One region of the Bradyrhizobium sp. GW821-FHT13H05 genome, then DNA from elsewhere that is predicted to be linked to it. Evidence: predicted binding sites of a transcription regulator. Region 1 holds the regulator's gene; each other region holds the start of a gene.
The links. Region 1 encodes PhoB, which activates phosphate uptake and scavenging genes when phosphate is short. Its sites were predicted from a motif close to TGTCATNNANCTGTCAT; they were not measured.

Region 2: the regulator PhoB is predicted to act here: its motif matches at 1,193-1,209, upstream of phnC (phosphonate ABC transporter ATP-binding protein).
Region 3: the regulator PhoB is predicted to act here: its motif matches at 1,602-1,618, upstream of AC1RR3_RS35545 (DUF2794 domain-containing protein).

Annotation. Positions count from the first base shown of each region.
Region 1 is NZ_JBXAPO010000005.1:3,263-6,533, reverse strand. Features, by position in the region: gene pstB (phosphate ABC transporter ATP-binding protein PstB) at 1-455, shown strand, start outside; gene phoU (phosphate signaling complex protein PhoU) at 467-1,183, shown strand; gene phoB (phosphate regulon transcriptional regulator PhoB) at 1,206-1,913, shown strand; gene AC1RR3_RS16825 (GcrA family cell cycle regulator) at 2,036-2,548, opposite strand; gene AC1RR3_RS16820 (aspartate aminotransferase family protein) at 3,003-3,271, shown strand, end outside.
Region 2 is NZ_JBXAPO010000009.1:115,935-119,205, forward strand. Features, by position in the region: gene phnD (phosphonate ABC transporter substrate-binding protein) at 1-223, opposite strand, end outside; gene phnC (phosphonate ABC transporter ATP-binding protein) at 284-1,093, opposite strand; gene AC1RR3_RS25465 (LbetaH domain-containing protein) at 1,264-1,923, shown strand; gene AC1RR3_RS25470 (alpha-D-ribose 1-methylphosphonate 5-triphosphate diphosphatase) at 1,920-3,113, shown strand; gene AC1RR3_RS25475 (DUF1045 domain-containing protein) at 3,132-3,271, shown strand, end outside.
Region 3 is NZ_JBXAPO010000020.1:70,952-74,222, reverse strand. Features, by position in the region: gene acnA (aconitate hydratase AcnA) at 1-55, shown strand, start outside; gene AC1RR3_RS35550 (DUF1223 domain-containing protein) at 355-1,131, shown strand; gene AC1RR3_RS35545 (DUF2794 domain-containing protein) at 1,685-2,056, shown strand; gene AC1RR3_RS35540 (GNAT family N-acetyltransferase) at 2,161-2,691, opposite strand; gene AC1RR3_RS35535 (Bax inhibitor-1/YccA family protein) at 2,904-3,271, opposite strand, start outside.

The DNA of each region.
Region 1 (3,271 bases):
TCTACGAGAATATCGCCTTCGGCATCCGCCTCTACGAGAAGATCTCGAAGTCCGAGATGGACGACCGCGTCGAGAAGGCGCTGCGCGGCGGCGCGCTGTGGAACGAGGTCAAGGACAAGCTCAACGCCTCCGGCCTGTCGCTCTCCGGCGGCCAGCAGCAGCGCCTCTGCATCGCCCGCACGGTCGCGGTGCGGCCCGAGGTGATCCTGTTCGACGAGCCCTGCTCGGCGCTCGACCCGATCTCGACCGCCAAGGTCGAGGAGCTGATCCAGGAACTGTCCGAGAACTACACGATCGCGATCGTCACCCACAACATGCAGCAGGCGGCGCGCGTCTCCGACAAGACCGCCTTCATGTATCTCGGCGAGCTGATCGAGTTCGACGACACCAGCAAGATCTTCACGTCGCCGACCGACCGGCGCACGCAGGATTACATCACCGGCCGGTTCGGCTGAGGAGACGGGACATGGGTACTGAACATACCGCAAAGGCCTTCGACACCGACCTCCAGGAGCTCACCCGGCTGGTCGCGGAGATGGGCGGCATCGCCGAGCGCATGATCGTCGATTCCGTCGACGCTTTGATCCGCCGCGACGTCGCGCTCGGCCAGCGCGTCGTCGCCATCGACGTCGAGCTCGACGCGCTGCAGAAGAAGATCGAGGAGCGCGCCGTGCTCACCATCGCGCGCCGCCAGCCGATGGCGGTGGATCTGCGCGAGATCGTCGGCGCCATGCGCGTCGCGACCGATCTGGAGCGCATCGGCGACCTCGCCAAGAACATGGGCAAGCGCGTCGCGGCGCTGGAGACGGATTTCCATCCGCTCAAATTGTTCCGCGGCCTGGAGCACATGACCGATCTCGTGCAGCAGCAGGTCAAGTCGGTGCTGGACGCCTATGCCGCGCATGATCTGCCGGCGGCGATGGCGGTTTGGAAGGGCGACGAGGAAGTCGACGCCATCTGCACCTCGCTGTTCCGCGAGCTCCTCACCTACATGATGGAGGATCCGCGCAACATCTCGTTCTGCATCCACCTGATGTTCTGCGCCAAGAACATCGAGCGGATCGGCGACCACGCCACCAACATCGCCGAGACCGTGTTCTACATGATCGAGGGCCAGGCGATCACCGACAAGCGGCCGAAGGGCGACATGACGACCTTCGCCACCACGGTCCCCAATACCTGAAGACTTAAGGAGCGACGACCTGATGGGCGCACGCATTATGGTGGTTGAGGACGAGGAAGCTCTCACCGAGCTTCTCCGCTACAACCTCGAAGGCGACGGCTATGACGTCGAGACGGTGATGCGTGGCGACGACGCCGACACCCGCCTCAAGGAGCACATTCCCGATCTGATCGTGCTCGACTGGATGTTGCCGGGCCTGTCAGGCATCGAATTGTGCCGGCGGCTTCGCACCCGGCCCGAGACCAAGCAGCTGCCGATCATCATGCTCACGGCGCGCGGCGAGGAGAGCGAGCGGGTGCGGGGTCTTGCGACCGGTGCCGACGACTACATCGTCAAGCCGTTCTCGGTGCCCGAGCTGCTCGCCCGCGTGAAGGGCCTGCTGCGGCGCGCCAGCCCCGAGCGGCTCGCCACCGTGCTCGCCTATGGCGACATCGAGCTCGACCGCGACAAGCGCCGTGTCGCGCGCTCGGGCCGGCCGATCGACCTTGGCCCGACCGAATATCGCCTGCTGGAGTTCTTCCTGGAGCATCCCGGCCGCGTGTTCTCGCGCGAGCAGCTGCTCGACAGCGTCTGGGGCCGCGACATCTATATCGACGAGCGCACCGTCGACGTTCACATCGGCCGTCTGCGCAAGCTGCTCAATCTCGGTCGCGAGCAGGACCCGATCCGCACCGTCCGCGGTGCCGGCTACGCGCTGGATGACCGTTTCGCGAAGGCGGAGCAGACGTAAGGTTTGCTGCAAGCAAGCCAATAAAAAGCGCGCCGGGTGGCGCGCTTTTTTATGTCCGGATCGTCCCGGTCCCCCGTGCGCAATTGCGCATTAGGCCGGAACGATGTCGTTTGGGGCCCAGCTCAGCGCGGACCCGGCTTCGCCGGCGCCCGCCGGCGATCTGCGGCCGGCTGATACGCCACCCGCGAGTGCTGGGCGCAGTAGGGCAGGCCGGAGAGCGCCTTGCCGCCGCAGAAGAAGAAATCCGGGCTCGAGGGGTCGCCGACCGGCCAGTGGCAGGTCGCCTCGTTCAGCTCCAGCAGCGACAGCCGCTGGCTCATCGGCACCACGTTGTCGTAGGTGACCGGTTCAGCCTCGACCTCGACGTCGAAGGCCTGCGCCAGCGCGGTGTTGCCGCGCGAGATCGGGCGGGTCACCCGCATCATATGCTGCGCGGGACGCGCCTTGCGCGGCCGGGGAGCAGCCGATGAGGGGCTCTTGGCGCGGCCGGACAGGCCGAGCCTGTGCACTTTGCCGATCACGGCATTACGGGTCACGTTGCCGAGCTCGGCCGCAATCTGGCTGGCCGACAATCCGGCCTCCCAGAGCTTTTTCAACTGCTCGACGCGATCGTCGGACCAGGTCAAAACCGTCATTGCACCCTTTCCCTCGCCGTGCGGCTGCCATCCTGGCGCCTCGCGGCGAATGCCTAAGCCTTGAAAAACCCGTGCCGTCAGAATCCCTTAAGGCTCGCCGGGCACCGAGAGCCGCCCGAACGTTTACGCCGGTACATGAGGACTTAGAGGATCAGAAACACTGCACGAGATGTCGTATCTGACAAGCCAAACGCTACAATATGGCGTGACTCACGCGCAAGAGTCCGCCGACTCGCTTCCACATGTTCCGTGGCTAAAACCACGTAAATTCGGCACCGCAAGACTACGGATTCAGCGTTTCGCGAGGCTTTCGGGCGGCATTGACACCCGTTCTACCCGGCATAAGATAGTGTCACGTGCCGCCCTTAAAAGGCGGCACGTTTCGTTTTCCGGGCCGGTCAATGGTGCGTTGCGCAATGCACGCTCACACCGTCCTCAACATCAAGTGACCGTCATGACTAACAGCGCTGCGCCGCATTTGCTCCCCGTTTTCGCCAGGTCGGACCTCGGTTTCGAGCGCGGCGAAGGCTGCTGGCTGATTGCGACCAATGGCGATCGCTATCTCGATTTTACCTCCGGCGTCGCCGTGAACGCGCTCGGCCACGCCCATCCGGCGCTGGTCAAGGCGTTGCAGGAGCAGGCGACCAAGCTCTGGCACATGTCGAACCTGTTCCAGAGCCCCGACGGCGAGAAGCTCGCCGCGCGCCTGTGCAATGAGAGTTT
Region 2 (3,271 bases), on a different contig from region 1:
CGGCAGCGTAGTCGTTGGCAATGCGCAGCGTGACCTTCACGCCCAATTCCTTGGTGAGATAGCTCATGAACGGCGCCCACCGCTCGGTGACGCCGGAAGCGTTCTCGGCCGGGACGACCGCGAAGGTCAGCTCGGGATATTTGGCTTTCCAGTCCTCGGCGGAGGCTGACGTCGTGAACGCGAGCGCGGCGGCGCCGGCGAGGATTAATCTGCGAGTGATCATGATACCCTCTTCATCGGTTGGGGTCGGTTGACGCAAAACTGGCAACTAAACAGGTGAGGCTCAGGCGGCCGCGGCCGTTCCGAGCGCCGGCACACCCTCGGGCACCGGTGCAGATGCGCCGCCCATGACATCGGCGGCTTCGAGATCGTAAAGCTCACGCGCGACGTGGTCGGTCAACTCGGCCGGCGCACCGTCGAACACCACGCGCCCTTGCGCCATGCCGATCAGCCGGTCGCAATAGCTGCGGGCCAGATCCAGCGAATGCAGGTTACAGAGCACGGTGATGCCAAAATGCTTGTTGATGCGCAGTAGCGCATCCATGACGATCTTGGTGTTGCGCGGGTCGAGCGAGGCGATCGGCTCGTCGGCAAGGATGATGTCGGGCTGCTGCACCAGCGCGCGGGCGATCGCGACGCGCTGCTGCTGGCCACCGGAGAGCTGGTCGGCGCGCTGGGCCGCGAGCGAGGCGATGTCGAACTGTTCGAGCGCGGACATTGCCAGCGCCTTGTCCCGCTCGGGCCAGGTCTGCGTCAGCGAGCGCCAGGCCGGCATCGTCGCAAGGCGCCCCATCAGCACATTGGTCAGCACGTCGAGCCGGCCGACCAGGTTGAATTGCTGGAAAATCATCGCCGACCGCGCGCGCCACTGCCGCAATTCCTTGCCGCGCAGTGCGGTGACGTCGAGGCCGTCGAACAGGATCCGGCCCTGCGTCGGCGTCGCCAAGCGATTGATCATGCGCAGCATCGTCGACTTGCCGGCGCCGGAGCGTCCGATCACCCCGACGAAGCCGCCGGGGGAGACTTGAAACGAAGCGTCGTCCACCGCGGCTTTTGCGCCAAAACGGCACGTCAGACCTTCAACCACCAGCATGCAGGGCTCCAGAGTAGCTGGGACCCACCGCTAACGCCCGCGCTTGACACTTGTGTGACATGCACGTTGCGGTGCGGCGATCCAACACACCTCATCCCCTGTCATCGCATCGTCATGACATTGTCATCAGGCGGCTCGAAGAGGAACCGTTCTCAAACTACGGATGTAACATGGCCGGCAAAACGCTCTCGGTCCAACCGACCATCGACGCTTCCGCGAAGCTCCATGAGACCAGGCTTGGCGCCTATACCGAAGTCGGCGCGCGCACGATCCTGAACGAAGTCACCATGGGCGATTATTCCTATGTCGTGAACGACGCGCAGATCACCTACAGCACAATCGGAAAATTCTGCTCGATCGCGGCGATGACGCGCATCAATCCGGGCAATCATCCGATGCACCGCGCGACGCAGGCGCATTTCACCTATCGTTCGAGTGCCTATTTCGCGGGCGAGAGTGACGACGCCGACTTCTTCGACTGGCGGCGTCAGCATCACGTCCATATCGGCCATGACGTCTGGATCGGCCATGGCGCGATCGTGCTGCCGGGCCGCAACGTCGGCACCGGCGCGGTGATCGCGGCCGGCGCGATCGTCACCAAGGACGTGCCCGCCTACACCATCGTCGCCGGCAATCCGGCGCGGATCGTGCGGCGGCGGTTCTCGGAAGAGGTTGCGGGGCGACTTGCAAGGCTCGCCTGGTGGGACTGGGATCACGACAAATTGCGTGCGGCGCTACCCGATTTTCGCAAGCTCGCAATTGAAGATTTCCTCACGACATACGAAGCAGGGGCACATTCCTCTGCCAGCAAACGAAGCGCGGTCGCGTGACAGATATTTTCCTTGAAGGCGGCCGGGCCCTGATCGGCGCCGAGTTCGTCGAAACTTCACTGAGTGTTTCCGGAACGGATATCGCGCAGCTCGGTGCCTCCCGCGGCCGGGCACGGCTGGCGATCGATGCGCGCAATCTTCTGGTGCTGCCCGGAATCGTCGACCTCCATGGCGATGCCTTCGAGCGGCAGATGATGCCGCGCGCAGGCGTCGACTTCCCGATCGACGTCGCGCTCGCCGACAGCGACCGGCAGGCGATCAGCAACGGCATCACCACGGTGTTCCACGCCACGACCTGTTCGTGGGAGCCGGGCCTGCGCAGCGCCGGCAATGCGCGCGGCCTGATGGAAGCGATCGAGCGGCAGCGCCCGCAATTCGCCGCCGACACCCGCTTCCATTTGCGGCACGAGACCTACAACCTCGATGCCGAGGCCGAGATCTCCCAGTGGCTCAGCGAGGGCCGCGTCGATCTGTTCGCCTTCAACGACCACATGGACGGCACCGTTGCCGACATGGCCAAGCCGCGCAAGCGCAACCGCATGGTGGAGCGCACCGGACTGTCGAGCGAGGATTTTGACAGACTGGTCGCGGGCGTGGTTGCGCGCGCGGCCGACGTGCCGGCTTCGGTGTCGCGGCTCGCCTCAGCCGCCCGCTCCGCAGAGGTGCGGATGCTCTCGCATGACGACGCCACGCCGGTGATGCGCCAGGAGTTCCGCGAGCTGGGCGCCTTGATCGCGGAGTTTCCGATCAACGAGGAGACGGCGCGCGCGGCGGCAAGCCACGGCGATGCCATCGTCTACGGCGCGCCGAACGTCGTGCGCGGCGGCAGCCACACCGGCTGGACCAGGGCGTCGGACATGATCGCCAAGGGTCTCTGCTCGGTGCTGGCCTCGGACTACTACTATCCCGCGCAGTTGCTCGCCGCGTTCCGCCTCGCCGCCGATGGCGTGCTGCCGCTGGCGAAGGCCTGGGATCTGGTCTCGGCCGGACCCGCGCGCGCGACCGGCCTTGCCGATCGTGGCCTCCTCGCTGCGGGGCGCCGGGCCGATATTCTGCTGGTCGACGACAGCGTGCCGCTGCGGCCGCGGCTGATCGCCGTGATATCGGGCGGAAAGCTCGTGCATCTCACCGATGCGACACGGCTGCTCGCCGCGGCCGTAGCGCCGCGCGAGGCTGTCGCCGCGGCCTAAATTGGTTATGCTGAGCCAATGACAGGTTTTCCCCGCTACGCGATCTATTTTGCCGCAGGCAGCAGCAGCGCCCTCTCCCGCTTCGGCGCCGAACTGCTCGGCTACGATGCCTATACGGGCGACGAGATTTCGTTTCCGCGTGACGCGCAGCATGTCGC
Region 3 (3,271 bases), on a different contig from region 1:
TTACTACCGGAACGGCGGCATTCTGCACTACGTGCTGCGCAAGCTCGCGGCCTAAAGCATGATCCGGAAAAGTGCGCAGCGGTTTTCCGGAAAGATCATGCTCAAACAACAGCCCAGAGCGCCTGTGGCGCTTTGGCGCGCGAATTTGTGAACAGTGGCTCACTGCGACGTGAGTAGAAGGTTAAACGAAGGCGGCCTATCACAAGGCCGCCTTCGTGCGTTACGCTACGCCTCCGATGGTCCCGCCCGGCGGAAAACCTCGCCCCGGACGGTTGAAACTGCGGTGCCTGTAAGACTACGGTGACCATCAGGCGATAGGATCTTCCCCCACGCGTGCGAGGTGTGACGTTCAACATGACTGCAATGATGGCTTCTAATCTGGTTTCGCGCTGGTCCGGTGCACTCTGGTCGGGAGCACTCGGCATCTGCGCCATCGTCGCCGTCATCCGTCCCGCCGAGGCTGATCCCCGCGCCGTTGTCGAATTGTTTACCTCGCAGGGCTGCTCGTCCTGCCCGCCCGCCGACAAGATCATCGGCGATCTCTCCAGCGATCCCTCGATCATCGCGCTGAGCATGCCGATCGATTACTGGGATTATCTCGGCTGGAAGGACACGCTGGCGGATTCACGCTTCTCGGCGCGGCAGCGCGCTTATTCGCGCATGCGCGGCGATCGCGAGGTCTATACACCGCAAGTCGTGGTCAACGGCTCCGCGCATGTAATCGGCAGCGATCGCGCCGGCATCGAGAATGCGATCGGCAAGACCGACAAGAGCGCCGGCGTGATGAGTGTGCCGGTGACGATGTCGCTCTCGGGCAAGCAGATCAACGTCTCGGTGGCCGCGAGCAAGGAGCCGACAGTCGCGCATGGCGAGGTCTGGATCTGTTCGGTCGCCAGGTCGGTGCCGATCTCGATCGCCAAGGGCGAAAATCGGGGACAGCAGATCACCTATCACAACGTGGTGCGCAACCTGCTCAAGGTCGGCGACTGGAGCGGCCGTTCGGAGAGCTGGACGGTGCCGCTGGAAAACCTCACGCGCGACGGCGTCGACGGCGCGGTGGTCTATGTCCAGGACGGCAGCCGCGAGAAGCCGGGCCCGATGCTCGGCGCGGCATACACGTCGCTGCACTGAAGCGCAGCGCGCTCAAGATCGTCTCAAGACAATTTGTCTCTCGTCATTCCGGGGCGCGCGAAGCGCGAACCCGGAATCCATCGATCGACTTTCCGAACTGAGAAATGGATTCCGGGCTCGCGCCAAGAGGCGCGCCCACGGAATGACCGCGAGCTGGCAACACTGCCCCACAAACAAAAAAGGACCAACTTGCGTTGGCCCTCCTTGTCGCGCGTACAGACCCGATCCTGTTCGACCCCGGGGGGCTGGGGGCTGAGGAATCCGGAACCGAAAGGACCGGGTCAACGCACACAGGTCTTTTCGCAATGCAGGGCGGCGGGCGGTGGGCGGAAAAGCGGCGATACTATGATTCCTGCTAACGATCCCGTGACGGTTTGCCGCGAGAGAGTTCCACCCTTGCGTGTGCTCGGATTAGTGCCCGATTCAATGAGTTGAGCGAGGAGCCTCTTGCGGCCGGGAACAGTTGGCGCAATCATGCAATTGTCATGATCCGCGGTTCCGGGGACGGTCTTCGCGGACGCGATCATGCTGTGCGATGAGGAGGCGCTTCCCCATGAGTCTGACGTCGGAGGATGCCGATCCGAGCGGGCAGCGCGCAGTGGCGCACCCCGCCGCTGCGTCGACGCAACCGAACCGGGTGACGTTCAACCGGTTGGAATTGAACCGTATCCTCAATCTCTATGGCCGCATGGTCGCCGACGGCGAGTGGCGCGACTATGCGATCGACTTCCTGAAGGACCGCGCCGTGTTCTCGGTCTTCCGCCGCGCCTCGGAAGTGCCGATCTACCGGATCGAGAAAGACCCGCGCCTCGCGCGCAAGCAGGGCATGTACAGCGTGATCTCGGCGACGGGCCTGATCCTGCGCCGCGGCCATGAGCTGGATCGCGTGCTGCTGGTGATCGATCGCAAGCTCGCGGTGGTGTAGCGCTGCTGCCGTAGCCCGGATGGAGCGCAGCGCAATCCGGGGCCGCTGTGTCAGCAGATCGACCTGTCCCGGATTACGCTGCGCTCCGTCCGGGCTACGAGGTCCTACTTCTCCGGCACCGTGCGCGCGCCTTCGCCGAGGTCGCGCTGCATCATCACCGTATCCAGCCAGCGACCGAATTTCAGCCCGACATTGGGATGGGTGCCGATCATCTTGAAGCCGCCCTTGGTGTGGACGCCGATCGAGCCCGCATTGGCGGAATCGCCGATCACCGCGACCATCTGGCGGAAGCCGCGCGCCTCGCACTCGGCGACCAGCCGGTCCAGCAGCAGCGAGCCGATGCCGCGGCGATGGAAGCTGGGGTCGAGATAGATCGAGTTCTCGACCGTGAAGCGATAGGCCGGCCGCGGCCGGTAGGCGCCGGCATAGGCATAGCCGGCCACGCGTCCCTCGAGGATGGCGACGAAATAGGGATAGCCGCCGTCGACCAGCGTGCGATAGCGCCGCGTCATCTCGGCAAGGTCGGGCGGGTCCAGCTCGAACGTCGCCGTGCCTTCGCGCACGGCCTGCTGGTAGATGGCGGTGATGGCAGGAAGGTCGGCCTCGGTCGTGGGCCTGATTTCAGGTGCGGACATGAGGAAAGATTAGAGCCTTCCCGCGGCGGCCGGAAGGGGCGAACGGCCTCTCCACGCCGTCATTGCGAGCGCAGCGAAGCAATCCAGAAATGCATCCGCGGAGGGTCTCTGGATTGCTTCGCTGCGCTCGCAATGACGCGGAGAGGCAGTGGGCCCAAACAAAAACCCCGGCCTTTCGGCCGGGGCTCGTGTCCGTTCTCTCGTCTCGGGGCTTAGTCGCGCTGGCCGAGGAGCTGCAGGAGCAGCGTGAACAGGTTGATGAAGTTCAGGTACAGCGACAGCGCGCCGGTGATGGCCGCACGCTCCGCGACGTCACCGCCGGCCGAAGCGTAGCCGTAGATGTAGTCGTTCTTCAGCCGCTGCGTATCCCAGGCGGTGAGGCCCGCGAACACCAGCACGCCGACCACCGACACCACGAACTGCAGCACCGAGCTCGCCAGGAACAGATTGACTAGGCTCGCGATGATGATGCCGATCAGGCCCATGAACAGGAACGATCCCATTCCGCTCATGTCACGCTTGGTGGTGTAGCCGTAGAGGCTGAGTGCACCGAAGGTCGCCGCGGTGATGAAGAACACCC